Bryobacter aggregatus MPL3: one gene and its partner. Each later gene encodes a partner of the first gene's protein in a complex. Links are inferred from orthologs where the notes say so. Each region holds a gene or a part of one and is shown in the gene's direction. Other genes may lie near its edges. The genes, in order: hfq and M017_RS0116820.

Region 1 (14,527 bases):
TCGACAATTTCGTTACGGCCCACTTCGCGCGCCGTCTGGCCGGGGGCTTGCTTCGCCTTGGCGGCGTTGAGGTAGCGGCGATAGAGCACCGTTGCCTCATTCGTGGGGCTGCCTTTCGCTGGCTTCAGGAACCACAGCAGGGGGAGCAGGGCCAACAACGCCCAACGCCAATCCGCCTGGAATTGCGGGAGCGTCGGGCGTTTCAATCCGGCGGCTCCGCCCATCCATTCCTCGCTCATCACCACAAAGCGATCCTGCATCTTCAGCAGCCACTGCAGCGTCGCTGAGATGCGCGGCTCATTGCTGCCTACCGGGGTGGGATCGAATACCACCCAGCCCTTGCCGTCGATCCAGACCTCCACCCAGCTATGGGCGCTCGAGCTTCGAATGACGTACCAGGGGCCAATCGGATCGGGCAATCGGGAATAGAAACCAGTCACCACCCGCGCCGGAATGTGTAGCGTGCGCAGCATCACGGCCATCGCGCTGGCAAAGTATTCACAATGTCCGGCCCGGGTGTTGAATAGAAAGTCATAGAGCGGATCGGTGCTCCCGATTCCCGATTCGAGCGTATAGCCAAAGCTGTTTCGCAGGTAGTTCTCGATCTGCACCGCGGCCTGATACGGAGATTGCTTTCCACCGACGGAGAGCTGCGCTAACTCGCGGATCTTCGGATGGACCACAGGGAGCTTGGTATAGCGGGTCCGGCGTTCCGGGCTGAGCGTGGCAATCAGATCGGAGGATGTCGCGTGGCGCTCGGGGCTCATCCAACCGGAAAGCGAATAGGCGGGCAGTTTGGACTCGAGTGAGATCTGCCGGAGCGTCGATTCGCCATTGGTGCGCAAACGGCCTTCCGGCAAATAAACATACTCGGGGACACCGGCGCTGAACAGGACACGGTCCATGGCGGCCAGCGTTTGCACTTCAAAAAAGAGGCGCTCGCCCGGACGCCGCCGCTGCTCATCGCTTGCGATGGTTGTTTTGCCGTACTGCGGGGATTCGCTCCACTGCTCCGAGGCGTTCGACCAGGTGGTGCCATTGAAGTCGCCGAGCGCCACCCCGCGCCAGCGAAGCACTGCAGGCACGGTGCCCTGTAAAAAGCGCACGCGAAAGGCTGGCGTGCGGTCATCTTGCAGCTTGCCGATTTCCCCGAGCCGCACCGAACCGGAGAATCCGACCAGACGGCGGAAGGGTTGGAAATCGAACTGGAAGGCGGCGATCGGATTGCGCGGCAGCAGCAGGTATAAAGCAATCGAGAATACCGAGATTCCGATGATCATCAAAACGCCAAAACTCGCCAGTGGGCGCATCAGGGCCCAACCGTCGAGGCCGAGCCATTCCGGATTCGCCTCCCGGTTGCGCCGGAGCTCATTGAGCGATTGCACCAAGAGAAACCAGGCAAAGAGCCCGGCGAGGATAAACCACTGTTGCGGGCCGCTTGAGGGAAACAGCGACGCCATCATGATCCAGATGCAATAGCTGGAGACCGCCGCAAAGTCACGGCCGGTCTGCGCGCTGAGCAGAAAGACCATCAGGATGGCGAGTAGAAAGTCTTTGACATTCAGGGCGGCAAAAGAGCGGAAAAAGAACCAGTAGACCGGCGCGCCTGCCGCGACGGCTACCAGCAGCGCACAGCCTCCGTTGGTGGACAGCGTAAAGCCTGCCAGGCGCGCTAGCGCCACCAGGATGCAAAGCGCGAGCGTGGGCCAGGGGAGGCCGTCCGTCATCGAGACCAGCGAAAGCGTGCCCGCAATGAGCACGTAGATCGCGAATTCCTGGATGCGCGGCAGCGCGCTAGAGGGAGTTTTCCAAGGCACGGCTGAAGTCCATCACCAGTTCCCGTTGCGGATGCGGGCTGCGCACGACGATAAAGAGATTTCGCTTCATCGAGGGCGAATCGCCCGGGGCACGCTTCCACAATTGGGTGCATTCGAGAGCGGCCGCATCGCTGCGCAGTTCAAAAATGTCTGCCTCGACGTCGATAGGCCCAGCATAGCGAGCCCGGCGGGCCTGCTTCAACCCAAGGCGCTGCATCCATTCGGGGGCTGCGGTCTCCTCGGACGTAGTTAGCGTCCAGCCGCCGGCGACGCTTTTAGGGATTTCAAGCACCGGTGTCTGTGTACCGCAGGAAAAGAAAAGTAGGGCCAGAAGGGGGATCAGATAAAGCATGGGATAGCATCGAGATTGTATGGCAAAGTTGAAGCCGTCGCGTGGCGGATTGAAAAAAGCGGAGCCGGAGAAGATCACTCCGAAGTCGTTCGTCAGGGCGATCCCCTGTCTTTTCATCTTATTGATCGCAGTTGGACTCATGTCGCTCCTGTTCTATGCAACCCTCACGGGAGTGAAGAAGTGACGCGCCTCGACGGACGGCAGGCCGCTCAATTGCGGCCGGTGAAGCTGACAACCGACTATCTGCTGACGGCGGAAGGTTCGGTGGTCATTGAAGTAGGGCATACGCGGGTGTTGTGTGCGGCGACTCTTGAGGACGGTGTCCCCGGTTTCCTGCGCGGCAAGGGCAGTGGCTGGGTTACCGCCGAATATTCCATGCTGCCACGGGCCACCATCAGCCGTACTGCCCGCGAGGTTGTGAAGGGCCGCCAATCGGGCCGCACCCTCGAAATCCAGCGCCTCATCGGCCGTTCGCTGCGCGCTGTCATGGACATGAGTGCTCTCGGCGAAAGAACGTTGACACTCGATTGTGACGTTCTGCAGGCTGACGGGGGTACGCGCACCGCGGCAATTACTGGCGCCTATGTCGCGATGTCCATTGCCGTCGGCAAGCTGCTGAAGGCAGGCGTCTTGAAGAAGCAGCCCATCCGCGATGCGGTAGCCGCCACCAGCGTCGGCATTGTCAAAGGCGTGCCGGTTCTCGATCTGTGTTACGAAGAGGATTCCGCCGCCGACGTCGACATGAACCTGGTGATGACCGGGTCAGGCAAGTTCATCGAACTGCAGGCCACTGCCGAGCAGATTCCTTTTGACGACCCGCAACTTGCCGACTTGATCACTCTTGCCCGCAACGGAATTTCGGAACTGATCGGATTGCAGCATGAAGCTCTATCTCGCCACCTCTAACCCGGGCAAGATCCGGGAGTTCACTGGCATCGATGTCGAAATGATGCCCGGTCTGAAGGCCCTGCCGCTAGCCCCTGAGACCGGCGACACCTTTGAGGCGAATGCGATCGAGAAGGCGCTGTACTACGGCGCTCACGTCGATGGCTGGCTGATCGCCGAAGATTCCGGTCTTGAAATCGATGTGCTGGGTGGCGCTCCCGGCGTCCATTCGGCACGTTGGGCGGGCGATGATGAGGCGAACAACCAGAAGTTGGTCCGCGAGATGGCCGGGCAACCCCTACGGACGGCCCGCTACGTCTGTGTCATTGCGCTGGTGCACGGCACTACGGTGCTGGGGACTTTCCGGGGCACTGTCGAAGGCGAAATCCTCGACGCCCCTCGCGGGGAAGGTGGATTCGGCTATGATCCGTACTTTCTCTACCCGCCCTTTGGTCAGACTTTTGCCGAGATCCCGAAGGAACGAAAGTCGGAAGTGAGCCATCGCGGCGCCGCAATCCGCTTGCTTAGCGCTTGGTTGCGTGAAAACGCTTCCAGGCCAGATACCCGATGAGCGTCTTGCCATCCTCAATCTTGAGTGTGCGGATGAGCTCATCCATTTCCTTCGAGCTGAACCATTTGGCTTCGATCCGCTCATCCTCCATCGGAGTGGCGACGCCGGCCTTGAGATCGGTGGCCAGATAGAGATTCATCTTCTCGGCTAGAAACCCGGGGCTCGCGTAATAGGACGCGAGCTTTGTCCACGATTTCGCTTTATACCCCGTCTCCTCCATCAACTCGCGTTTGGCCGCCTGTAACGCGTTCTCTCCGGCATCAATCTTACCCGCAGGGAGTTCCCAAAGGCTTTTGCCTGCGGGGAGACGAAACTGACGTACTAGTAGAACCCGCTTCTTCCCGTCGACCACGAGGATGACTGCAGAACCGGGATGGTGCACAATTGCCCGTTTGATTTCGAAACCGTCTGGGTCCTTGGCAACGTCTTCTGTCACATTGAAGAGGCTACAGTGATATTTCTCTTCTGAAGAGACTAATTTCATATATTTAGGATGCCCGATAGAGGAAGAACATGCGACGACTCATTTGGTTGATCTGCGTTAGCTGCCTCTGGGGAGAGGATGAGCTGGAAAGCAACCGCGAACGCATTCGCGTGTCGCTGACCAAGCTGTTGCATCGCGAGAAAACCAAGGCCGATCTTCTCTACGTTCGCCGTTTGGAAAAGAGAGAGCTGGGCCCGAATGGCGAAGTGAAATCGAGCACGGTGAATGTAACGCGCCGGGACCCGTGGGAAGAACAAGTTGTCGTGCGGCTCTTGAGCAAAGACGACAAGCCTCTGCCACCGGAGGAAGTCCAGAAACAGGAAGAACGGCTCCGCAAGCTGGTGGCGGAATATCGTAAGAATCCACCCGAGTCGAAGATGGAAGAAGCCGCATGGTTGACGGAGATGCCGGATGCTCTCGATTTCCAGTGTGTGGGCACGGAGCAACACAAAGGCCGCAAAACCGACATCTATGCCTTCACCCCGAAGGCGGGTTACAAGGCCAAGCATGCACGGGCAAGAGCTTTTGAAAAGATCAACGGCAAGGTTTGGATCGACGATCTGGACAATGAAGTCACCCGGCTTGAGGTCTTTGTCTTCGATACGATCAACATCGGATTTGGCATGCTCGGCAAGGTGGAAAAGGGCACCAACTACGAGATGAGCCGCAAGAAATGGGATGCTGGCCTCTGGTATGAAGAGTGGCAGCGGGTTCGTTTCGACGTCCGGGTGATGATGGTCAAGACGATCCGCCAGGAGATTGAAACCAGATGGTCGAATCTCAAAGTGCGGCCCCCTGTCAAAGCGCTCGGAGGTGGCGGCCTCTAGCGTTGATCCTAGGCTAGCCTGGCCGCCCGGGCTTGGCGAATAGTCTTCTCAAAGTCGGCCCGGGCTTGCGTATTGATGACGTCTGCTTTCTCCAGCCAACCCCGGCGCGCCATCTGTACGCCATACTTCATGTTCTGGAAGCTCCGGACGTGATGCGCATCGGTTGAGATGGTGAAGCGGCAGCCGCGCGATTTCGCCGCACGGATCAGCGCTGCATGCAGATCGAGGCGCTCCGGGCTGGCGTTGATTTCGAGGTAAACGCCCTTCTCGGCCGCCTTGGCCGCCACCTTCTCAAAGGCATAGTGATAGGCATCGCGATGCAGCAGCACGCGCCCGGTCGGGTGGCCAATTGTATGGATGTAGGGGTTCTCGAGCGCCGCCAGCAGCCGGTCTGTCATCGCCTGTTCATCGAGATTCATGTGGCTATGAACACTGGCGACGACGAAGTCGAGTGCGGCGAGCGCCTCGTTCTCGAGGTCCATCTTGCCGTTTTTCAAGATGTCGCACTCCAGACCTGAAAATACCTTGAGTCCGAACTCTTCAATCTCAATGCCGCGCACCATCCGCGCAAAATCGATCGCTCGCTTCTCATCGAGTCCGTTTGCCATCGCCAGGGCCTTCGAGTGGTCTGTGATGACGATGTACTCGTGCCCGTAGGCCTTGGCTGCCTGGGCCATCTCCTCGAGCGTGCCGCGTCCGTCAGACTCGCGCGTGTGCATATGCAGGTCGCCACGGATGTCATGCACTTCGAGCAATACAGGTAACGTGTTCTTTTCGGCCGCCTCGATCTCGCCTGTGTTCTCTCGCAATTCCGGTGGAATGTAGGCGAGCCCCAGCGCCTGGTAGATCTCCGCTTCCGTTGCGCTCGCAATCACCTCTCCATTGCTCTCTCTCGACAGGGAATACTCATTGAGCGTGTAGCCCAAGCGAATCGCTCTCGTTCTGAGGTTAACGTTGTGCTCCTTGGAGCCGGTGAAGTACTGCATCGCCGCGCCGAAGCTCGACTCGGGCAGCGCCCGCACGTCCACCTGGATGCCTTCCACTCCGACTCGTGCCGAGGCCTTGTTTTCGCCCTTCGCCAGCAGCTCATCCACCTTGCCCCATCTGGCAAACACTTCCAGCGACTCGAGTGCATTCTCGCCTGCTACCAGGATGTCGACGTCGCCGATGGTTTCCTTGCCCCGCCGTACACTGCCCGCTGGGCTGATGCTGGTAATGCCGGGAATACTCGCAAAGAGATCCTTCACTTCATTTGCCGTCTCCGTGGCGAAGTCGATGAGGAAGCGCCCGGCGCTGCGCCGGTACTGCGCAATCGACTTGAGAATCTTCTCCTCGAGTTTTGCTCCCATGCGGGGAAGATCACGCAGCTTTTGTTCACGGCAAATGCGTTCGAGATCGTCGATGGTCGACACCCGGAACTGCTCGATCAGCACGGCAATACTCTTCGGCCCGAGCCCCTGAATTTTCAGCAATTCGAGGGAAGTCGGCGGGTACTTCTCCAGCATTTCGTCGCGGCGTTCAAAGCTGCCTCGGGCTGCGATCTCGGCGAGCACCGCGGCGATGCCTTTTCCAATGCCAGGAATGTCGGTTACCTTGCGTGTTGTGTCCGCCAGAATCGCGAGGACGGAATCGGGATACCCTTCAATCGCCTTTGCGGCATTGCGATAACTCCGGATCCGGAAGCCATCTTCTGCGGCGATCTCCATCAGGTCGGCGGTCTCATCAAGGAGCTTGGCGATGTGGATGTTGTCCATTAGTTTTTATTCTGCTCTGGAGCGGGTTCAATGTGAATCAGGACGTCGGCCACCCAGGGAATCGACTGCCGAATTGCGCTGCGGACTTTGCCGCTGATCGTGTGTGCGCTGTCCACGGTGATGTCCGGCTGCACCTCCAGATGCAGGTCGACGTGGTACTGCAAACCCGTCTTGCGGGCCCGGCACTTCTCGATGCCCAGAGCGCCGGGGACGCTGAGGGCGCAGGCGCGGATCTCGGCCAGCACTTCGGCGGATGGCATCGTATCGAGCAATTCCCAGCTCGAATCGCGCAGCACCTTAAAGCCGAGCACGATGACCAGCGCGGCGATGAGAATGCTCCCTACCGAATCGGCATGCGGGAAGCGTTGGGGCTGCCAATAGTTCAGCGCGACGGCGCAAATGGCGACCACACCCGACAACACGTCCAGCCAGTCGTTCGCCGCGTCGGCCTCGAGCGCAGCGGAAAGAAAGCGCCGCGCCGCCCGCATTTTCCAGCGGGCTAAAAACAGCTTCACTCCAATCGAGAAAAAGACGGTTACGAGCGCCAACGGACGGGGGATCGATTGCGGTTGCTGCAGATGCAGAATCGTTTGCCAGCCGAGAATGGCGCCGCTGGTAATGAGAAAGGCTCCGATCGCTTGCCCTGCCAGAATCTCCACCCGCCCATGGCCATAGGGGTGATTCTCGTCGGCGGGTTCTGCGGAGAATCGGAGTCCCAGCCAGAGGATCACCGACGCGACCACATCCCCGGCACTCTCAATGCCGTCCGCAATCACGGCGAGCGAATTTGCCCAATACCCGACGCTGATCTTGAGGGTGGCAAGACAGAGCCCGGCAACCACGCTGACGCGTGCAATCCGAAGTGCCAATGGGGTGTCTGGAGCCATGCCAAGTCCAGTTTAGCCGGGCAGCTTGGAGGGTATGCTGTTGTACAATCGTCCTTATTGGCTGAAACGTTGAACAGCGAAAAAAAAGATAGAGGCGACGAGATGGAAAAGCTGGCACAACAGCAAAATATACAAGAGGCTTTCCTCAATAACGCCCGCAAAGATAAGACTTACTTGACGATTTACCTGATGAGCGGGGTGAAGCTCTCAGGCCGGATCAAAAGCTTTGACAAATACTCTGTGGTGCTTGAGGCGAACAACCAGGAACAATTGATTTTCAAGCATGCGATTTCGACAGTAGTGGTGTCTAAGACTGGGCATTCTGTGCCTCATTCCAACACCAATGTGAGCAGTCCCCCGCCCATTCCGGTGGAATCAAACGGAAACTAATTGAGCGAGATTGTAATTCTTGCCGGCGCTCACTTGCGCAAGCAGAAAGATTCTTCGAATCCTCTGACGGAACTCTCCGTTGAGGAATCGTTGAATGAGCTGCATGCACTTGCCGAGAGCGCAGGGGCACAGGTGGCAGGCCGGCTCACACAAACACGGGAGCAGGCCGACCGCACCACTTTGATTGGCGCCGGTAAGGTGGCCGAGCTTCTGGCTTTTGCCGAAGGTGTGAATGCTCACACTGTCATTTTCGACGGCGAACTGACACCTACCCAACAAAGAAATCTAGAGCGCGAACTGGGGCGAAAAGTAGTAGATCGCACTCAGTTAATTCTCGACCTCTTTGCGGCGCGCGCCCGGACGCGCGAAGGCAAGTTACAGGTGGAGCTGGCGCAGCTCAATTACCTGATGCCGCGCCTTGCGGGCCGTGGTGTCATGATGACCCGGCAGGGCGGCGGGATCGGAACCCGCGGTCCAGGTGAGACGCAGCTCGAAAGCGATCGCCGCAAGATCAACGGGCGCATCAAGAACATCAAGCAGGATCTCTCGAAGGTCCGTAGCGGGCGCGGCATCCAACGCAAGCAGCGCCAGAGCGTGCCGCTTGAGACCGTGGCCCTGGTGGGCTACACGAACGCAGGCAAGAGCACTCTCTTCAATCGCCTGACGAACGCTGCTGTGCTGGCGGACGCGAAAATGTTTGCCACCCTCGACCCAACGGTTCGCCACATTGTTCTGCCTTCCAAACGGAAGATCCTGTTGAGCGACACCGTCGGCTTCATCCGCCGCCTGCCCACCACGCTGGTGGAATCCTTCCGCGCGACACTCGAAGAAGTGGTGGAAGCAAAGTTACTGCTGCATGTCGTTGATGCTTCGAGTCCGCACGCCACTTCTTATGTGGAGCACGTGCATCATGTGCTGAAAGAGATTGGTGCTGAAGGCACACGGCAGATCTTGGTGTTGAACAAAGCCGATCTGGTGAAGGATGCTTCTGAGCAAGTGGCGCAAGGGCGCCGCGTGTTGCAGGACGCCAACGCCGAGGTGATCGCCGTAAGTGCCTGGGATGGTTCTGGAATCGAAAAGCTGCTTGCCGCGATGGATCGCGAGATGCAGATGGACCCTGTCGAGTGGATGCGTTTGCGCATCCCAGCCAGCGAAGGTGGCCCTCTCCATCTCGTGCATGAACGTACCAAGGTTCTCTCCAAGCAGGAGGTTGACGAGTGGGTTGAGTTTGAAGTGGAAGTTCCAGCGAGCGTGCGCGGCCGCCTGGTCCAATTCGAATTGATATCCTGAGGGCAGTTTTCCCGCTTGAATCTGCCTAACCTATTAACGCTGGCCCGGATCTTCTTTGTGCCACTGGTGGTTGCTGCCCTGGTCCAGGAGCGCCGTGTCTATGTCGTCGACTTACCCGGCCTCAGCTTTGAGATGGGGAATGAGATGCTGGCGCTGGCGATCTTTCTCGTGGCGGCCCTCACCGATATGCTCGATGGCTATCTGGCACGCAAGTGGCGTCAGATCACCACCCTTGGCATGTTGCTTGATCCTATCGCGGATAAGCTACTCATTTCTGCCTCGCTCATCGCGTTGGTGGAGGTGAAAGCGGTTCCTGCCTGGATGGTGATTCTGATCATTGGCCGCGACTTTGCGATCAGTGGCTTGCGCAGCATTGCGCTCAGCGAGGGATATCTGATCCCGGCAAGCGATCTTGGAAAGTCGAAGATGGTGCTGCAGGTTGCTGGCGTGGGTCTTGCGATGGCGGGCCTTCGCTCCCCGGAATTCCACAATGCGGGGATCCTGGCCATGTGGGCTGCGGTCATCTTCACGATCGTCTCGGCCATCGACTATGCGCGCCAGTTCTGGCGGCAGATCGATATCAGCACAAAACGCCGGAGACGGCGTGAATTGCTGCTCTTAGAACGAACCCGGCGCAGAAGCACCCGGGGAACCGTTACCGGTGGTTGAAGACGGTTCTGCTGGCGGCGCCTTCGGCTTGAACTTCCAACCTTCGCTATTGATCAGCAGCGTCTTCACTTCGCCTTTGTTTCCGATATGCAGCAACTGGCCGTTGTAGATGACGTCCAGAGTGCCGGCATTCCCGATGATGATCTCAGCCATGCGGGCATTGATCGAGCGTTCCTGGCCTGCGTCGAGGGTGCCGCCAAAGGTCTTGGCTCCATCGGAAGTGATGCGAATCCAGGTAGTCTCCTTCGCGCGCAGGGTCAGGTTGAATTGTCCTTCCGCCGGTTTGGCCGTCACAGGCTGCTGGGGGGCCTGGGGCACTGGTTCTGGGGGCTTGGGAGCTTCCGTCTGCGCTGTCTGCACCACGGGCGGCGCAGCAGTCTTAGGCGCGGGCTGCTCGGCAACGGGAGCCGCACTCGCCGCTACTGTCGCCGTGCCTGTTGCTGCCGGGAAATTTCTCCAGGCGAAGTATCCTCCGCAGGCCACAATAATCACAGTGGCAAACGCGATCCAGGCTTTGGATAATCCGGGCTCCTGCGCATCCCGCATCGGTTTGTCCTTCAGCGATTCGCGCAATGCACTGATCTGTGGATCCCGTGCGACAGACAATGAGGTCGATGAGGAGGCGGCAATAGGTGCGGCAGCCTCAAAACTGGGGACGGAACTCACCAGCGAAATCATCTTCTCCGTCTCATCCGGATCCCAGCCGATGTACTTCGAATATTGGCGCACGAACGCGCGGTAGAAGAACTCTCCAGGTAAGGACGCCAAGTCGTCCGCCTCGATCGCTTCCAGGTATCGCTGGGCGATTCGAGTATCCTCGGCAATCTTCTGAATGCCGATCTTCTGCCGCTCCCGTTCTAAGCGCAGCTTCACGCCCAAGCTTTGCATGTGCTTTGCGGTGTCTTCCTTACCGCTATAATACATGAGTTTGTCGAGGACAAGTCTCCATCCCGCAGTGAGTGTGATTGTTGTTAACTTCAATCGCGTGAGCCTGTTACGCGATTGTCTTCAATCGCTCGCCAGACAGGAGGGGGTAAGCTGCGAGTGGATCGTGGTCGACAATGGCTCAAGCGATGGAAGCGCCGAGATGGTGGAGCAGGAATTTCCCGACGCGATCTTGATCCGCAACCGCGAAAATCTTGGTTTTTGCGCTGCCAATAATCAGGGAATTCAGGCGGCTCGCGCCGAGTTTGTCGCCTTACTCAACAACGATGCCGTCGCTGAGCCGCAATGGCTTTACGAACTGCTTGAGGAGACGCGCTTCTCCCCGATGGTGGGGATGGTGGCCTCGAAAATCCTGGTGGCGGGGCGCCCCGGTGTGATCGACAAGGTGGGGCATGGCATCTATTGGGATGGACAGAACCGGGGCCGTGGGAGTGGGCAGGTGGATTGCGGACAGTTTGATACACAGCGCGAGATCCTCTGGCCCGATGGTTGCGCGGCGCTGTACCGGAAGTCGATGTTGGACGAGATCGGCGCCTTTGACGAAGACTTCTTTGCCTATGCTGACGATGCAGACCTCGGGATGCGAGCCCGCTGTGCGGGGTGGCGAGCCCGCTATGCGCCTTGGGCGGTTGTCCATCACCACCGCGGCGCCACGATGGGCAAGCTGAATCCCAAACGGATTGCGCTGATTGAGCGCAATCGAGTTTGGCTGGCCGTCAAGCATTTTCCCCTCTGGCTCTTGCTCTTGAATCCCTTCTTTTACGGGCTGAGGGTGTTGTCTGGAGTGGTGGCCGGGCTGACTGGGAAAGGAGAGGCCGGACAGGCAAGAGGAATTCGCGCGAAAATGGAGCTTGGATTGGCGCTGCTGGCTGCCGACTGGGCCGCGCTCCGTGGCCTCCCGTCCATGTGGCGTAAACGGCGGGCATGGCGAACCCGGCGCCGCTTGAGCGACAAAGAAGTCGTAGCGCTGATGCGTCAGCATCTGTTGACTTTGGACGAACTCAGCAAGAATGTCGCCTGAAAGAAGATTATCCCCATCTCGAACGAAACAGCAGCCTTGATTGATACCCATCACGATGCGCGGGAAGAGAATGCATGCGGCGCCTGTGGCTCGTCGGAAATGCGAACGCTCTTTCATGCCACCGATCGCCTGTATCACACCACCAACAAAAGTTTCCTCGTTGTAGAATGCCAGCGCTGCCGGCTCATTCGCCTCTACCCGAAGCCGAAGCCCGAAGAACTTTCCACTTACTATCCCAGCAACTATTGGCACAGCGACGAGGGCAGCAAGATCAATGCGCTCGAGCAGTTCTACCGGCGCCTGGTCTCTCTCGATCACACCCGTTTTCTGGAGCGGGCGATTCGCGATGCCGGTGGCAATGGTCTGGTCATGGATGTGGGGTGTGGCGGTGCGTTGCTCCTGCGGATGTTGCGGGAAAACGGCCATCAGGTGCTGGGCTTGGATTATTCGCTCGACGCTGCCTCCATTGCCTGGAAGCAGAACGGGGTTCCCGCTTTCTGCGGAACTCTGTCACAGGCTCCTCTGCGTGACGAAAGCGTCTCGGTGCTGAGCATGTTCCACGTGCTCGAGCACCTATACGAACCGGCTGAGTATTTGCGGATGGCTCATCGTCTGCTCAAGCCCGATGGGCGGCTGGTCATCCAGGTGCCAAACGCGGCAAGCTGGCAGTTTCTGCTCTTCGGCGAGAATTGGAATGGCATCGACGTGCCTCGTCACTTGTACAATTTCCGGTTGAGCGACATCAATGTGCTCCTCGATGGAGCTGGTTTCGAGCCGGTCCGCTACAAGCACTTCTCCTTGCGTGACAATCCCGCAGGCTTCTCCATCTCGCTGGCTCCTGGCCTCGACCCGATGGCCCGCCGCATCCGCAAGATTGTCGAAACTCCCGCCGAACGTCTCTTCAAGAATCTCGTGCATCTGGGACTCATGGTGATCGCATTGCCGTTCTCCGCCGTGGAGGCCTTGTGCCATGTCGGCAGCACCGTGATAGTGGAAGCCCGGAAAAAGAAATGAGCTATGACGGGCTGCGGAAGTTGGTTCCGGGTTGGCTGCGGCGCGAAGTCTTTCATTTCGAAGAACGGATTGTGGCAGAGATCTCCCGTTTCTCCGCGAGTCTGGCTCCGGGGGCAAAGGTACTGGATGCCGGGGCAGGGGAGGGGCAGTACCGCAACTACTTTCGCCAGCAGCGATATGTGGGGGTCGATCTCGGCATTGGGGATGTCGATTGGAATTACGAAGGATTGGATTGCATTGCCGATCTGCTGCAACTTCCTTTGCGCGACCAGTCCTTTGACGCCTTAGTCAGTGTGGTGACTCTGGAGCATGTGACCGACCCCTCGCTTGTCATCGCCGAAATGTCGCGGGTGGCCCGGCCTGGGGCCAGTCTGTTTCTTGTCGTTCCACACGAGTGGGAGGTGCATCAGCACCCGCATGACTACTGGCGCTTCACGCGCTTTGGCGTCGCCCTCTTGCTCGACAGGCAGGGATGGGAGATCCTGAGCATCGAGCCCGGCGGCGGCTTCTTCCGATTGCTCTCGCGGCGATTGATGAATGGGCTGCAGTTCGCCCCATCGTGGTTGATGCCCCTGCTCGCGGTCTTCGTCGTGCCTGTGGCACTGGTGCTCGGCGGCATGGATGGCTTGGATCGCCGAAGAGATTTTACAGTGGGATACATTTGTTGGGCAAAGAGGAAAACAAAATGAGCAAAGATTCAAGACGGAACTTTTTACCGGGCCTGCTGGCTCCGATGGCGCTGCTGGGTGCGGAGGGAAAGAAGCTTCCCGATTTCACCTGGAACGCCGGTGAAGCGAAGGTCGAAAAGGAAAGCTTTGGCACGCACAATAAGTACTTTGAAGGCTCCACCGATCAGTTGAAGTTGCTGGTTGCTGGCAGTGTTGTGCTCAATCCCGGCGCCACGCCGCATCCGCCGCATAAGCACGAAGAAGAAGAGATCATGCTGATCACCGAGGGCACCGGAATCATCGGCGTCAAAGGAAAAGATAAAAAGGTCGGCCCCGGCACGATGATGTATTGCGCCGCGAACCAGTTGCACGACATCCGCAACACCGGCAAAACTCCGCTCACGTTTTACTACTACAAGTGGAAGGCTTAGCCCGTTGCTGCTTTGCTGAGAATTTTTGTGGCTTGCGCGCACTCCTACACTGATGAAACTCGCGGGCCTGCTGATTGCTCTGGTGTGCGCGCTGGCGCAAGACAAGCCACCCTTCGGCGTCACTCTTCCCCCGAAGGCGCCTGCGCCGCCATCCCCTGCTGTTAAAGAGCAGAAGGACGCGCTGCGGAAGCAGATCGCAGACCTCAAGATAAGGTCCTTTGAACTGCAGCAGCAGGTGGAGCTTCTTGAGAAGCAATTGAAGGATGTGGAAGAGGTGGAGTCCGCGCAAGCGGCAGCTTCCTTTGTCACCTCGCAGGCCGCACCAGCGAAGTTCCGCTGCGCCGGCCACACCAAAGACGGCAAGCGCTGCACCCGGATGGCGGAGGCAGGCAAGCGTTTCTGCTGGCAACATAAAACCTCGCACTAGCTTGCACTCTTCTTTCACCCCGTTCTACATTTGTCCATGGATCGCAGAGACTTGTTTCGCGCTGCCGGCTTGGCCGCAGCAGCTTTCTCGAGCGA
Region 2 (14,571 bases), 300 kb from region 1 along the record:
ACAACAGCGCGCCCGCCATCAGAACCAAGAGCATCCGCATCAGTTTCTTCCTGCTTTCTTGATCATGCAACCAAAGGCTTTCAGCACCGGTTGCGCCACTGCTTTTCCGCCCAGCACCGCGTCAAGCGCATCCCGCAAGGCCTGGTTGCGCACCCGTGCCGCATTGCGCGAATCATCGATCGCTCCCTGGTAGCGCAGCTTCCCCGCCCGGTCAAAGACAAAAGCTTCGGGCGTCACCTGGGCTCCCAGTTGCTCGGCCACATTCTGATCCCGATAGATCGCGAAAGGAAAGCCCACCGTCTTCTGATATGCCGCGATCTCACTTGCCGATTCGTTCACATTCGCATCGACAAAAACGAACTTCACACCCTGTTTCGAATAGTCCTGGTAGGCCGCAATCATCCGATCGTTATACGCGTTCGACACCGGACAAGTTGTGGAAACAAAGGTGACCACCGTAACCGTGGAGCCCAGTTCCACCCGCTGCGCCTTACCGTTCAGATCGCGCACTTGCAGGTCCGCGGCCAGGACGCTGAGCAGGGCCGCAACTGCGGCCGCAATCATTTCTTGGCTTCCAGCTTGAGATTGATGACAGCCTCTTTGCGGTTGTCATAGACCGAAAGAATCTTTGTCGAACTCGACAAACCCTCTTTGTTCTCTGCCTTGAGCTCGTAGTCCACACCGGTCGACAGGCCCTGGAAGCTATAGGAGCCGTCTTCTTTCGTAATGAAGCTGCGGATGCTCAACGACTTTGTATCCTTCAACTTCACGACCGCACCGTCGGCCAGCTTATCCTGCGGGTCACGAACCACGCCCCCCACCACGCGCGATCCGTCATTTTTCTTCGACCGATCTCCTTTGAAGAGTGGCGGATTCTTCGGGGTTGGCACCGGGGTCTCCTGCGCCATCGCGTATGCGAAACCACCCAGCAACACGCCCAAGCCCATCAGCATCCATTTGGCTCGCAATGTCATCACCCTATTTCTCCTTCAAGAGGCGATCGAGCAGAAAGTTCTGATCGACACGCTCGTCTCCTGTTATTTTGACGCGTTTCAACTCAGGGCGGTAACCATCCGTTTTGACGCTCAACTCGAACTCGGCTTCCCCTGCCGGAACGCGGAAAGCAAACTCGCCCCGGGTGTTGGTGTGCGTCAGTTGCTTCTTCCGTTTTGAGCTGGGCACAAGCGGCTTCAGTTCCACCGGGACACCCGCAAATGCAAGGCCGTTGTCGCGGAATACAGTTCCCGCGACAACGGCATAAGAAGTCTCGGCAAAGCTTAAGGCAGCCGGACAGAGCAGCGCAGCCAACAGGTGCCGGCGGCTAATTCCACTCTTCTTCTTCGTCCTCTTCCTCTTCGAGTTCATCCTCGTAGTCGTCTTCCTTTTCTTCATCCTCGTCGTCTTCGTCGTCATCTTCGTCGTCGAAGTCGTCTTCTTCATCCGCAGCCGCAGCGTCGTCCTTGACCGCTTCCAGTTCGAGCGGTTTCAGGCTCGCAACACGCAGATTCGCCCCACATTCAGTGCAGTCGAAAAGGTCGCCTTCATCCAGATCTTCTTCATCAAAATCAATATCAGCAGCACAGGCTGGGCAAGTAATCATAAAACCTCCGAAAGTCGCAACGATTCGTAGGATGCCATAAAACTCTTCGCAATGGCACAACTCTTGTCATGCTAGGGAAGCTGCTTTTGCAGCCAATCCACCATCTTCTTCTTGTATACCTGATTGGCCTCCACCTTTTCCCAATTTCCCACGCCATGACCAGCCCCTTCCACCACAAACAGCTCGCATTCCGCATGCACCTGCTTCATCGCCGCACACAACCGCTCGCTATGTCCAAAGGGCACTTGCTGGTCCTGAGTACCGTGAATCAGAAGAAAGGGCGGCATGCTCTTCGAGACGTAAGTAATGGCAGAAGCGTTCTTTAAATCTGCACCGGCCAGCCAGGCCGCCGCGCCCTCGCTCAGTTGGCCAAGAGTTTCGCGATGGAACACCCAATCGCTCACCCCATAGAAATCCACCACCGCGCGGGGCCGGTACTTTCCCTTCTCGGTCGCCGCATAGTAGGCGACTATCGTGCCACCAGCCGATTCACCACTCAGCGCAATGCGCTTCGGGTCAATCTTCAACTCCTTGGCGTGCGCCATCAAGTAAGCAAAGGCGGCGCGAACATCCTCATTGGCGGCGGTGTAGTTGTGCTTCGGCGCCAACCTGTAATCGATGGAGAACCAGGCGAAGCCGGCTGCCGCGAGTGGAGGAAAGAGAGGGGGAACATAAGTCTGCTTATCGCCGCGCACAAAGCCTCCCCCATGGACAATGATCACTGCCGGATGAGGCCCCGGACCATCGGGGATCGAAGCATCCAACTTCAGCGGCACACCACCTGGCCGCGAGTATTCGATATCTTTCTTCAGCTCCGCCGCACCGGCAAGGCCAAGTGCGAGTAGCACCGGCAACAATCTCATACAAATCAAAATGGGCGTCCCCCTTTCGCGGAAACGCCCATCAGTCTATCGAAGTCGCTTTTGCTTATTCTTGATTCGCCGCAGCGCTGGACGGCGCCGGCGGGGCTTGGCCCTCACCAGGACGAGGAGTGGGCTTCGGCAGCGGCTTGCGCGGCACCTGCGCGTCCCGATTCGCCGCGTGATAGGCGAAGCTGGCAACAATGGCCGCCATCTGCATCAGGTCGCCCTTCTGCACACGATCAATGGTGTCCATGTTGGAGTGATGCGTCCGGGTCGAGTAATCCAGCGGGTCCTGGATGAACTGGAAGCCAGGCACACCAACCGCGTCAAAGGACAGGTGATCCGTACCGCCCGTGTTGCGGCTGGTGACGGTCGAGACGCCAAGATCCATGAAGGGCTCGAGCCACTGTCCAAATAGCTTGCGCACCATCTCATTGCCTTGCGTATAGATGCCGCGGATTTTTCCAGATCCGTTATCGACGTTAAAGTACGCCGTCACTCTGCCATGATCCGGCTTGAGCTTCATATCCGCCGGATCGGCGAGATGGCTCTTCACATAAGCGCGCGAACCGATGAGACCTTCCTCTTCACCACACCACAGACCCAGACGGATGCTCCGCGCAGTCTTCACATTGAGCGCCTTCAGGATCCGCATCGCCTCGAGCATCACCGCCGAGCCGCTGGCGTTATCGGTGGCGCCGGTGCCGCCATGCCAACTATCGAGATGCGCGCCGATCATGACATACTCGCCCTTCTTCGAGGTCCCCGGAATCTCGGCAATCACATTGAATGCGTTGTCGGCCTCCTCGTTGAACTGAGCCGCAATTTCAAACTCCAGCTTGACCGGCACTTTCTTCTCGAGCAACCGGATCACGCGATTGTAGTTCTCCGCCGCAATCACCGCAGTGGGCGGAGGCACGGGCTTGCCTTTCTGGTAAGGGCCACCCGCCGAACCGAACACCGCGCCGCCATCCCCGGCATAGCTCGTCTTCACTACGACGAGGATCCCTTCGTCCTTCATGAACTGATAGAGCTTGTCGCGGAAGGCCATCATCTGCTCGCGCGACATTGGGGGCCCGCCCGGCCGCGCACCGGCGCGTCCCGGCCCTGCGGCGCCTGGATCGGGAGCCTCGGCCAGCTTGCCCAATTCTTCGCCGGTATAGCGATGGCCGTTCGCCTTGTCCGGAAACTCAAGAACACGCGGCACATCCACCAACACGATCTTGCCGCTCAATTTGCCTTTCCACTTGTCGAGATCCGCCTGCGTGGCAAGCGTTGCGTGCATCGCCTCGCCGCTCACAATGCCGTTAGTGCCCGGCGTCCAGGCCATCGGGAATCCGATGATCTCGCCAATGGCCGGTTCTGTCATCCGTGCCGCGAACTTCGAGTGCTGCCAACCCCGGCCAAACTCAAAAGGTTCAAACTTTGCTTCAATGCCCTGCTCGCTCAGACTCTTCTTCACCCATTCCGCCGCCTTACGGTAGCCGGGCGAACCAGAGAGACGCGGACCGTTCGCGTCACAAAGCCAGAACATCGTATCCATCACCTTCGAATTGTTGAAGGCTTCATTCTTAATTTGATGGACCATGTTCAGGTCCACAGTCTCTGGACCTTGCGCAGCTAAAGTAAAGCTGGCAGGCACCGTAAGCGGTAGCGAGGATAGTGCGAGAAAGTTGCGTCTGCGCATAAGGGGTTGCCGCGAGTGTAGCAAACACACTTCGCCGGTTACAATGAGAGCTACCGCGTGAAAATCACGATTTCAAAGGAAAATTACCTCAAAGCGATCGCGGAGGCAGAGAGCGAAGGCGAACTTGTGATTGCCGCCACGCTCGCCCGCTGGCTCAAAGTCAGTGCACCTGCCGTGACCATGGCGCTGCGCCGTCTCAAGCGCGACAAACTCATTGCTGTCAATGCAGAAGGCGTCATCACCCTCACCCCGACCGGCAAGGAGATCGCCCACCGGCTGATTCGCCGTCATCATCTGATCGAACGCATGCTCACAGAAGTCTTTGGCATGGATTGGTATATGGTGCATGACGAGGCAGAGCAGATGGAGCATGCCGTGAGCGCCGAGTTTGAAAAGAAGCTGGTAGAGAAACTCGGCGACGGGGAAGCCTGCCCTCATGGGAATTTCATTGGCCTCGATTCGCCGAAGGAGCGCCGCAAGCGCGGCTGGCTCCCCCTCTCAGAGCTCTCAGCCGGGGGCCAGGCCAATATCCAGAGTGCCTATGAACGCGACCGGGAATTGCTCGAATACTTGAACACACTCGGCATCCGGCCCGGCGCGATGGTGCGCATGGTCTCTCGCAATATCGACGATACTTTTACGCTCGACCTCGGTGGCAAGACGGTGCCGCTCGGAAACGGCGCCGCCGCAAAAGTTTGGGTCGCTGTCGCTTAGTGCGCAGCGAGCCGGCCCTGAAAGTATGCAACGGTTGTCGCTAAGCCCGATTCCAGATTGACCTTCGGCTCCCAACTGAGCGTTCGTTTTGCCTTCGAGATATCAGGCTGGCGGCGTGTCGGATCATTTTCCGGCAATGGATGAAATTCCAGCGGACTGCTGGTGCCCAGCATTCGCTGAATCCGTTCCGCAAACTCCAGCAGCGTAATCTCTTGCGGGTTGCCGAGGTTGACCGGTTCCCGTTCGTCACTCAGCATCAGGCGGCAAAGCCCTTCCACCATGTCATCGACAAAACAGAAGCTGCGCGTTTGCGTCCCATCTCCGAAAACCGTGAGCGGCTTTGCCCCCAAGGCCTGGGAAAGAAAAGCAGGCACCACGCGGCCATCGTCGAGCTTCATCCTCGGCCCATAGGTATTGAAGATCCGGGCAATGTTGGTGCGCAAACCGTACTTGCGGTGATAGGCCATCGTAATCGCCTCTGCAAAGCGTTTCGATTCGTCGTAGCAGCTCCGCGGCCCGATCGGATTCACGTTCCCCCAATAGCTTTCCCGCTGCGGATGTTCGAGCGGGTCCCCGTAGCATTCACTCGTCGAAGTGATCAGGAAGCGAGCCTCAAATCGGAGAGCAATCTCCAGCATGTTGCGTGTCGCCGTGGAACCCGATTCCAGCGTTTCCAGCGGATAAGCCAGATAGTCTTTCGGACTGGCGAGCGATGCCAGATGGAGCACCAAATCAAAGGGCCCCAAGTCCGTCATCCTCGCGACAAAATCATTGGAAGTTGCATCCGCCTGGACAAAACTCCAGTTCGCCGCCCCCGTGAGGTGTGCCAAGTTGACCGCATCGCCGGTAATGAAATTATCGACACCGAGCACCCGATGCCCATCCTGCAAAAGGCGATCGACTAGATGAGATCCAATAAATCCGGCCGCGCCGGAGAGAAGAACTTGCACTTTATCAGGTTATCGAACTTCCCACACATGGTAGATTGTTTTCGCATCATGTACGAACCCGGTCTTCTGGCAAAGATTGTTTTTGCGCTGCTCCTCGCCGCAAGCCTCGGCGGCTTCCTTTGGCGTCTCTGGCCCATCCTCGGCCGCATTCGCGATTCCAAACCGGAGCCTGGATACGCGCTCACCAATCTCCCGCACCGATTCTGGTTATTCTTCTGGGAAGTACTGCTGCAGTCAAAGGTGATCGCCCAGCGTCCGCTGCCTGGCATCGCGCACGCCCTGGTCTTCTGGGGATTTCTCGCCTTTTCGCTTGTCACCCTGGACCACGCCGCACGCGGCTTTGGCGTTCCGTTCCTCTCGCACGGCGCCAGATTTTCGCGCTTCTATCTTGGCTTTGCCGCCCTGTTTGCAGTTGCCACCGCGATTGGCATCACCGGGCTCTTCATCCGCCGTTTTGTCGTGCGCCCCAAGTGGCTGGGAGAGAAGGTCTCGATCGAAAGCGGCTTCATCGCCGGGCTCATCTTCACACTGATGCTCACCTATCTCGTGGACTGGTCGATGGACGGACATTCGGGGGCCATCAACTGGTGGACCCACACGCTCGCGCTGCTGATCTTTCTTCCTCTGATCCCACACACCAAGCATCTGCATCTGGTGCTCAGCCCAGTTGCGATTCTGGCCAAGCGCGAAGGCTTCAGCCACATTCCGCCGCTCGAAGGCGACGAAGATTTTGGACTGGTCAGCGGCAAAGACATCACGCAAGTCTCCGCGCTCCAGGCCTATTCCTGCGTCGAATGTGGCCGCTGTACCGAACACTGCCCTGCCGCGAACACCGGCAAGGAACTGAACCCGAAACAGATCGTCCTCGGGTTGCGGAGCTTTCTCAACGAGAATGGCGCGCAATCGGAAGTGCCGCTCTTCGGCGCGCATCTGTCGCAAAAGGCCGTGTTCCAATGCACCACCTGCGGCGCCTGCGAATTCCAGTGCCCGGTTGGCATCGAACACCTGCCGCTGCTGATCGGCCTGCGCCGAGGCGCCACCAACACAGGATCCTGGGAAGATGACCAGGGCGCCAAACTCTTCCGCAATCTCGAGAAGAACGGCAACCCGCTCGGTCTGCCCGCCTCTGATCGAGACAAGTTCATCACTCGCGCCGCGCTACCGATCTTTGACGGTACCCAGGAGTATTGCCTCTGGCTCGGTTGCATGGGCAGCATGGATGCCCGCGGCCGCGAGATTGTCGAAGCCCTCACCCGCGTGATGCGCCATCTCAATACAACCTTCGGTGTCCTCAAAAAAGAACGCTGCACAGGCGACCCCGCACGCCGCCTCGGAAACGACCTCGCCTTCGGGGAACTGGCCGGCCAGAATCTGAAAACGATGGAACCGTTCCGTGCCGAAGGCAAGCGCTTCAAGCTGATCTCGATCTGTCCCCATTGCGTGCGCACGATCCGTGAGGATTGGAAGGAATTCGGCCCCACGCCCGAAATCGAGCACCATTCGCAGTTCCTGGCTCGCTACGAGTACTTGCTCCCGCCAGCCCCGGAAAAAGACACAGTCGTTTTTCACGACCCCTGCTATCTGGGCCGCTACCAGAACATCTACGAGGAGCCGCGCAAAGTGGCCGCGGCCTCTGCATCGCAACTGCTCGAGGCGCCTCGCAATCACGAACGCAGCTTCTGCTGTGGCGCAGGCGGCGGATTGGCATTCCTCGGCGAAGAAGAAGGGACGCGGGTGAATGAAACACGCGCGAAGGAACTCGCAGAAACAGGAGCAAAAACCATCGGAACCGGTTGCCCCTTCTGCCAAACCATGTTCCAGGCAGCCCTCACACAAATTTCTATGCCCACTCCTGCACTAAAAGACATCGCAGAACTAGCGGCGGCACGGCTCCCCGTGGTAAATTAATTCTTGTATTCGCGTTGTGGACGCGTAGCTCAACTGGCAGAGCAATTGACTCTTAATCAATAGGTTGTAGGTTCGATTCCTACCGCGTTCACCATTCTTCTTCCCCTTCTTTTCGTAACACTCCCCCTCTTCGTTTCCTCTTAAAAACGTCCGCGACAGGCTCGCCTGCGTTCTGCGTCGTGTGACTCATTTCAAAAGAGGATGGCACCATCATGGCCCGCAAGAAGTCTCCCACGGCGAAATCTCCCGACCTGCAAGAGTATGCAAAAAAAAGCGATGAAGGCGCCACACTGACCACAAACCAAGGCACTGTGATTGCTGACAATCAGAACTCACTGAAGCTCGGGGAACGCGGTCCCAGTCTGCTCGAAGACTTCATCCTGCGCGAGAAGATCACTCACTTTGACCATGAGCGCATTCCAGAACGAATCGTCCATGCGCGAGGCTCGGCGGCGCATGGATTTTTTGAAGTCTACGAATCCCAGGAGAAGCTGACCAAGGCCGGTTTCCTCACCGATCCCTCCCGTAGGACTCCAGTATTTGTTCGCTTTTCAACCGTCGCCGGCGGCTCCTCTTCTGCGGACGCGGTGCGAGATGTGCGCGGCTTCGCCGTGAAGTTTTATACCGAGGAAGGCAATTTCGATCTGGTCGGCAACAACATCCCCGTCTTCTTCATCCAGGACGCAATCAAGTTTCCCGATCTCATCCACGCCGTCAAGCAGGAACCCCACCACGGCATGCCCCAGGCCGCCTCGGCTCACGACAACTTCTGGGATTTTGTCACCCTGATTCCAGAGTCCACCCATATGCTGCTGTGGGCCATGTCCGACCGCGCCATCCCCCGCAGCTACCGGATGATGCAGGGCTTCGGAATCCACACCTTCCGGCTGGTCAATGGGAAGGGGCATTCCACCTTCGTCAAATTCCATTGGCGTCCCAAGCTCGGCACACACTCACTGATCTGGGACGAGGCCGTCAAGATCAATGGCTGCGATGCCGATTTCCATCGCCGCGACCTGTGGGAGGCAATCGAAGCGGGACAGTATCCCGAATGGGAATTCGGCCTCCAGATTTTCAGCGAAGAGCAGGCCGCGAAATTCCCCTTCGACATCCTGGACGCCACCAAGCTGGTGCCGGAAGAACTGGTCCCTATCACCTACATCGGACGGATGGTGCTCGATCGCAATCCCGATAACTTCTTTGCCGAAACAGAGCAGGTGGCCTTTCATCCCGGTCATGTCGTTCCCGGAATCGATTTCTCCGACGACCCGCTGCTCCAGGGCCGGCTCTTCTCCTATACCGATACCCAACTGATCCGGCTTGGCGGCCCGAATTCGCATCAGATCCCGATCAATCGTGCCGTATGCCCGGTGCACAATCTACAGCGAGACGGACACATGCAGCAGAACATCCCTCAAGGTCGCGTCAACTACGAACCGAACTCGCTGCAAGGCGGTTGCCCAATGCAGAATGCCGTCAAGGGTTTCTCGAGCTTCCCCGAGCCGCAGACCGGCGCCAAGATCCGCGTCCGGCCCGAGAGTTTTGGAGATCACTATTCCCAGGCCACCCTGTTCTGGAAGAGCCAGACGCCCGTCGAGCAAGACCATATCGTGGGGGGATTCCAGTTTGAACTCGCCAAGGTCGAAACGCCAGCCGTGCGCGAGCGCGCGGTCAGCAACCTCAGTCACGTCGATCCAACCTTGGCTGCTCGCGTTGCCGATGCCCTCGGCATTCCGGCGCCAGCCTCATCGAAAGTTGCGAGCGTCCACGCATCGCCAGCCCTCAGCCTGATGCATCTGCCCGGCGAACTAGGCGTGGCCACCCGTAAAGTCGCGATCCTGCTCACACCCGGCGCAGACCTTGCCTTCATCACCAAGGCAAAGGCAGAGATCGAAGCGGCAGGCGCAGTACCGAAAGTCCTCGCTGCCAAGCTCGACCCGAAGTCATCCGTTCCCATCGCCCACACCATTGTGACAACGCCACCCGTGTTGTTTGACGCCGTGATCGTCCCGCCGGGCCCGATTCCCACCGACAGGCTTGCGCTCGACTTCATCCACTGGATGTACCGGCACTTCAAAACGATCGGTGTCGGCGGAGCACCCGGGCCGGTGCTCAAAGCAGCTGGTATTCCGTCCGCGCCCGAAGACGAAGGCATCGTGGAACTAGCACCTGGCACCGTTAAGCTGGACGCATTCCTCACCGCGCTCGGCAAACACCGCCATTGGGGCCGCCCGCTTCTTTAGTGAACGGTGCGCGTCTTGCGATTCATGTAATCGAGCAGCAGATACTCGCCCAGAGTCATCGGCGTCGTAAAGTACGCCTTCCCCTTGCAGAGTTGTGTCACCTGGCGCACGAAGTTCACCAGCGCCGGGTCTGTCGCCAGCATGAAGGTATTGATCAGAATGCCTTGCCGCTTGCAGCGGCTCACTTCCTCCATCGTCTTGCTGATTACCAGCGGATCGAGGCCAAAGGCATTCTTATAGACACGGCCATCATCAAGGGTCAGCGCGCTCGGCTTGCCGTCCGTGATCATGATGATCTGCTTCATGTCTTTCTTTTCCTGGTTCAGAATCCTCTGTGCCAAAATCAGCCCATCGCGCGTGTTCGTGTAATACGGCCCCACCTGCAAACGGGCCAGTTCGCCCATACGAACCTCTTCCGCCGTGTCATGGAATAAGACACAGCGCAGACTATCGCCTGGATACTGGGTCTTAATCAGTTGGGCAAGAGCAAGCGCCACCTTCTTGGCCGGCGTAAAACGATCCTCGCCATAGAGAATCATGCTGTGGCTGCAATCGAGCATCAGAACCGTGGCACAAGAACTCTGGTACTCACTCTGGTGGACCTGCAAATCGGAATACTCCAGTTCAAGTGGCGAACCGAGTCCCTGGCGGCCGAGCGCCGACGCAAGCGTTTCCGTGATGTCGAGATTCATCGTGTCGCCAAACTCATAAGGCTTCACGCCACCACTGGCTTCGATCCCCGTCGAAAGATCTTTGGTATCGTGAGCGCCAAAACTCGATCGTCCCAGGCTTCCCAGCAGGTCTTTCAACGTTTTGAAGCCGAGAAAGTCGACGCTCTTGTCCGTTGGTTCAACAGACATCTCCATCTCGCCTTCGCCGCTCTGTCCAAGTTGCCCGCCCTGATTCACATAGCCGTCTTCGACAAGCTGCTGTGCATACTGGCTCAGCAGCTTCTCTAGCTCTTCCGGTTCCATCCCTTCGAGCAGTTCCCGAATCTGCCGGGCCCGCTCTTCGTCCTCGAACATCCGGCCATCGAGAAGGGCTTGCAGAATGGCATTCTTCAGCCCTTCCCAGCTCTGTTTCGCTTCCGAGTTCGGGCTCCACCAATCCTGAAAACCGCTGTCGAGAAAGAAGTCGCCGAGGGCGCGCATCAGATCCTCAGACGAGATGCCGAGGTCTTCGCCGGTGTACTTCGAATAGCGAATCCGTCGCATAGTGCCTCTTTTTTTACTGGAAGTTCTGTTTCCGCCGCTCGGCCCGTTTGCCGTCCTCTTGCGCCTCTCCGGGGCCTGGCTCACGGCGGCGCTCTCCGCCAACGAAAGATTGCTCTTCGTTGCGGCTGATGCGGCGATGCGCGTAGAGGCCTTCGAGAATGAACTCGGCTGCTGCCGCTCGCTTTGCGTCCGATTCCCTCACGCCCAATCCCAACTTCGCCGTTTTCTCCATCAGACCATTGATCTGATTGAGTTCCGCCATCAGTTCGCTGGCCGTCGCCAGTTCGGGCAGATGGAGCGAGCCGCCCAGATCAAACCACTGCACCACCTGCTTCAGATTCTCGCCCTCCAGCAGCCGCGAGTAGGCCAGCGCCAACGCTTGCCGGATGAGGTCGCGCGCCACGGCATCGCTCCCCTTCAGTTCGCCCTCATATTCCAGTTCGAGCTTGCCTGTAATCGACGGGAGCGCCGCATAGAGGTCGAGGATGCGGGGCACAGCTTCATGGTCACCACTCAGAGCCGCACGCCGCTCAGCGTTTGAGACCACGTTCTCGATTACTGAGATCGGTAAGCGCTGCGAAACACCACTACGTTGGTCGATGCGTTTGTCGTCACGGGCGAGAAACGCAATCTGCTCGACAATCTCATGCAGATAGGCCGGGACTTCGGTCCGCGCGCCCCCTTCCCGTATGACCCAGGCTTCCTGCTTCGTAATCTCGACGCCGCGCTCGAGCGAAAGCGGATAGTGGGTCCGGATCTCGCTGCCAATGCGATCCTTCAGCGGGGTGATGATCTTGCCGCGCGCCGTATAGTCCTCGGGATTTGCGGTGAAAACCAGCAGCACATCCAATTCCAACCGCACCGGGTAGCCCTTGATCTGCACATCCCCCTCTTGCAGGATGTTGAACAGCCCCACCTGGATCTTGCCCGCCAGATCGGGCAACTCGTTCACCGCAAAGATGCCGCGATTCGCTCGCGGCAGCAAGCCATAGTGAATATTCTCTTCGTCCGCAATCTCAGAACCCCGCTTGGCCGCTTTGATCGGGTCGATGTCGCCAAACATGTCGGCGATGGTCACGTCAGGGGTGGCCAGCTTTTCGACATAGCGTTGCCCCCGGGAGAGCCAGGAGATTGGAGTCGCATCCCCCTTCTCTTCGAGGATCCGCTTCCCAAACTTCGTCAGTGGCCGGAAAGGATTGTCTCGAATTTCACTGCCTGTGATATAAGGCACATATTCATCCAAAAGGCTGGTCAACATCCGGATGAGCCGCGTTTTCGCCTGCCCCCGGAGCCCTAGCAGAATGAAATTGTGCTTGCTCAGAACGGCATTGACCACCTGCGGGACAACCGTGTCCTGATACCCCATCACGCCGGGAAAAAGGTCGCCGCCCTCCCGCAATTTGCGCAATAAATTGGTTCGAATCTCGTCCTTAACCGTTTTCGCTCCTGCCCCCCATTCGCTATTTTTCAATTCGCCATACGTTGCCGGAAGAGTCATCGTTTTGGACTTCAACATGTTAAACCCTAAGCTTAGCGTGCTACCTTTCTTTCAATTGGATGTCGCGAGAACTCTCTGGGACTGAATATCAAAGATACTGGCGTCGATTGCAGCAGATCGGCCTCAACGCATATGAGTCCCGCTCTTATTTGGTGCTGCTGGGCCACACTCGTTTCAAAGCTTTAGAACTTGCCGCCCGGGCGCAGGTCCCAAGGCAGAAAATCTATGAGGTGCTCGACTCGCTGGTCGAGAAAGGCTTCGCCCATGTGGTTCAGGAACGTACCAAGCTGTTCAGCGCGGTCGAACCCACCCTGGCCCTGCGCGGCTATTTGAATCGGCGCGAGGAATCGCTCAAGCAGGAAATCGAAGAACAGTCCCGCAATGCGGTGGAACTGGCCGACGAACTCAGCAAGACCTACGCTCCCGCCGACGGCGCGCGCGGCAATCTCGACTACCTGCGCATCGTCTCCGATCCCAGCCAGACCGCCAAGCACTATCGCCTGATGCTCCAGAACGTGAAAACGGAGTACATCGAGTTCTCCCGGCCGCCCTATGCAGTGGATCCGCTCGACGAGCGGCTGGTGCGCCAGGCCATCGAGCGCGGGGTCAAATGCCGCCTCCTCATTGAACAAGGCACCCTCGATGCCACCCATCGCAAGCGCTTGGAGGAGTACGCCGAAGCGGGTGTCGAAGTCCGCGAATCCGAGAAGCTGCCCATGAAGCTCGCCGTCTTCGACAACAGCGTCGGGCTGGTTGCCCTCCTCGATCCGGTCCTCACCCGCCCCACCTGGACCGCCGTCGTCTTTGAGCATCCTGGCTTTGCCGAAGCCATGCACGCGCTCTTCCACAACCATTGGAAAAGCGCGCGCAAGTTGGATTAGTCAACTACCAGACCTTACACTGCTTCTCCACGGGCCGCACCATGAAGTCGCCGGGCTTGCACTGGAAGGCTTCGTGGAATTCCGGCATATTTTGCAAAGTGCCGATGGCGCGCCAGCGGGCAATCGGATGCGGATCGTTCGTCAGACGCAGCCGCAGATTCTCCGGACGCAACTGCGTTGCCCAGACACGCGCAAAGGCGAGAAAGAAACGCTGCTCTCCGGTATACCCATCGATCACAGGAGAAGGCTTGCCGTGTAAGGTCTTCTTGTAGGCCTTGTAGGCGATCTTCAAGCCGCCCAGATCGCCCATCGCTTCTCCGACAACGAATTTGCCCTTGTGACGCAAATTGTCACCAAGATCGAGAGAATCGAACTCCTCGATCACGCAGGCCGCGCGCGCGTCAAACTCCTTGCGATCCGCATCGGTCCACCAGTTCTGCAGGTTGCCATTGGCCGCGAACTTGGAGCCCTGATCATCGAAGCCATGGCCCATTTCATGTCCGATCACCGCGCCAGCCGCACCATAGTTTGCGGCATCGTCAGCAGCAAGATCGAAAATCGGCGGCTGGAGAATTCCTGCCGGGAACGCGATCTCATTCTGCGTTGGATTGTAATAGGCGTTCACCGTCGGCGGAGTCATTCCCCAATCATTGCGATCTCGTGCTTTGCCAACCTTCGACAACGCATAGGCGCGGGAGGCGATTTGCGCAGCGCGCAGACTTCCGAAAAAGTCCGCACGGGAAATACTCACACTCGAATAGTCCCGCCACCGGTCCGGATAGCCAATCTTGGGACGAAAGGCTTCGAGCTTTGCCACGGCGCTCTTCTTTGTCTCGGGGCTCATCCATTTGGAGTTTGCGAGTTCGTCCTTGAGAGTCGCACGCAGATTCTCCACCAAATCGAGCATGCGCTGCTTTGCCGCTGGTGGAAAATGCTTTTTCACAAACAGCTCCCCAAGTGCATCGCCCATTGAGGTATCGATCACCGCAGTGCAAGTCTTCCATCTGGGCTCC

Evidence for each region.
Region 2: the proteins of hfq (region 1) and M017_RS0116820 are in contact, whole or in part, in a crystal structure (PDB 3VU3), measured with the Escherichia coli proteins. The link is inferred for Bryobacter aggregatus MPL3 from one-to-one orthologs.

Annotation. Positions count from the first base shown.
Region 1 is NZ_JNIF01000003.1:3,329,105-3,343,631, forward strand. Bases 6,486-9,323 are described here. They hold hfq (RNA chaperone Hfq), read left to right. Parts: upstream 6,486-7,679; coding sequence 7,680-7,967; downstream 7,968-9,323. Other genes in these bases: polX (DNA polymerase/3'-5' exonuclease PolX), read right to left, coding at 6,486-6,690; M017_RS0115500 (cation diffusion facilitator family transporter), read right to left, coding at 6,690-7,577; hflX (GTPase HflX), read left to right, coding at 7,968-9,257; pgsA (CDP-diacylglycerol--glycerol-3-phosphate 3-phosphatidyltransferase), read left to right, coding at 9,273-9,323. Outside these bases: M017_RS0115460 (transglutaminase TgpA family protein), read right to left, coding at 1-1,817; M017_RS0115465 (hypothetical protein), read right to left, coding at 1,795-2,109; M017_RS29365 (hypothetical protein), read left to right, coding at 2,189-2,353; rph (ribonuclease PH), read left to right, coding at 2,350-3,075; rdgB (RdgB/HAM1 family non-canonical purine NTP pyrophosphatase), read left to right, coding at 3,050-3,625; M017_RS0115485 (NUDIX hydrolase), read right to left, coding at 3,579-4,109; M017_RS0115490 (hypothetical protein), read left to right, coding at 4,139-4,936; more of polX, read right to left, coding at 4,945-6,485; more of pgsA, read left to right, coding at 9,324-9,926; M017_RS0115520 (helix-turn-helix domain-containing protein), read right to left, coding at 9,876-10,907; M017_RS0115525 (glycosyltransferase family 2 protein), read left to right, coding at 10,849-11,892; M017_RS0115530 (class I SAM-dependent methyltransferase), read left to right, coding at 11,992-12,906; M017_RS27785 (class I SAM-dependent methyltransferase), read left to right, coding at 12,903-13,595; M017_RS27790 (cupin domain-containing protein), read left to right, coding at 13,592-14,005; M017_RS0115545 (hypothetical protein), read left to right, coding at 14,058-14,432; M017_RS0115550 (aminotransferase class V-fold PLP-dependent enzyme), read left to right, coding at 14,484-14,527. UniProt on the Escherichia coli protein: RNA chaperone that binds small regulatory RNA (sRNAs) and mRNAs to facilitate mRNA translational regulation in response to envelope stress, environmental stress and changes in metabolite concentrations.
Region 2 is NZ_JNIF01000003.1:3,633,978-3,648,548, reverse strand. Bases 7,568-10,449 are described here. They hold M017_RS0116820 (catalase), read left to right. Parts: upstream 7,568-7,934; coding sequence 7,935-9,965; downstream 9,966-10,449. Other genes in these bases: M017_RS0116815 (vWA domain-containing protein), read right to left, coding at 9,962-10,449; M017_RS0116830 (heterodisulfide reductase-related iron-sulfur binding cluster), read left to right, coding at 7,568-7,722. Also shown: M017_RS0116875 (TlpA disulfide reductase family protein), read right to left, coding at 1-40; M017_RS0116870 (redoxin domain-containing protein), read right to left, coding at 40-564; M017_RS27850 (carboxypeptidase-like regulatory domain-containing protein), read right to left, coding at 561-974; M017_RS29405 (peptidase associated/transthyretin-like domain-containing protein), read right to left, coding at 979-1,365; M017_RS29400 (hypothetical protein), read right to left, coding at 1,322-1,660; M017_RS0116850 (alpha/beta hydrolase), read right to left, coding at 1,672-2,463; M017_RS0116845 (M20/M25/M40 family metallo-hydrolase), read right to left, coding at 2,528-4,051; M017_RS0116840 (metal-dependent transcriptional regulator), read left to right, coding at 4,208-4,864; M017_RS0116835 (UDP-glucuronic acid decarboxylase family protein), read right to left, coding at 4,861-5,814; more of M017_RS0116830, read left to right, coding at 5,863-7,567; more of M017_RS0116815, read right to left, coding at 10,450-11,179; M017_RS0116810 (sigma 54-interacting transcriptional regulator), read right to left, coding at 11,193-12,695; M017_RS0116805 (TrmB family transcriptional regulator), read left to right, coding at 12,785-13,558; M017_RS0116800 (M13 family metallopeptidase), read right to left, coding at 13,563-14,571.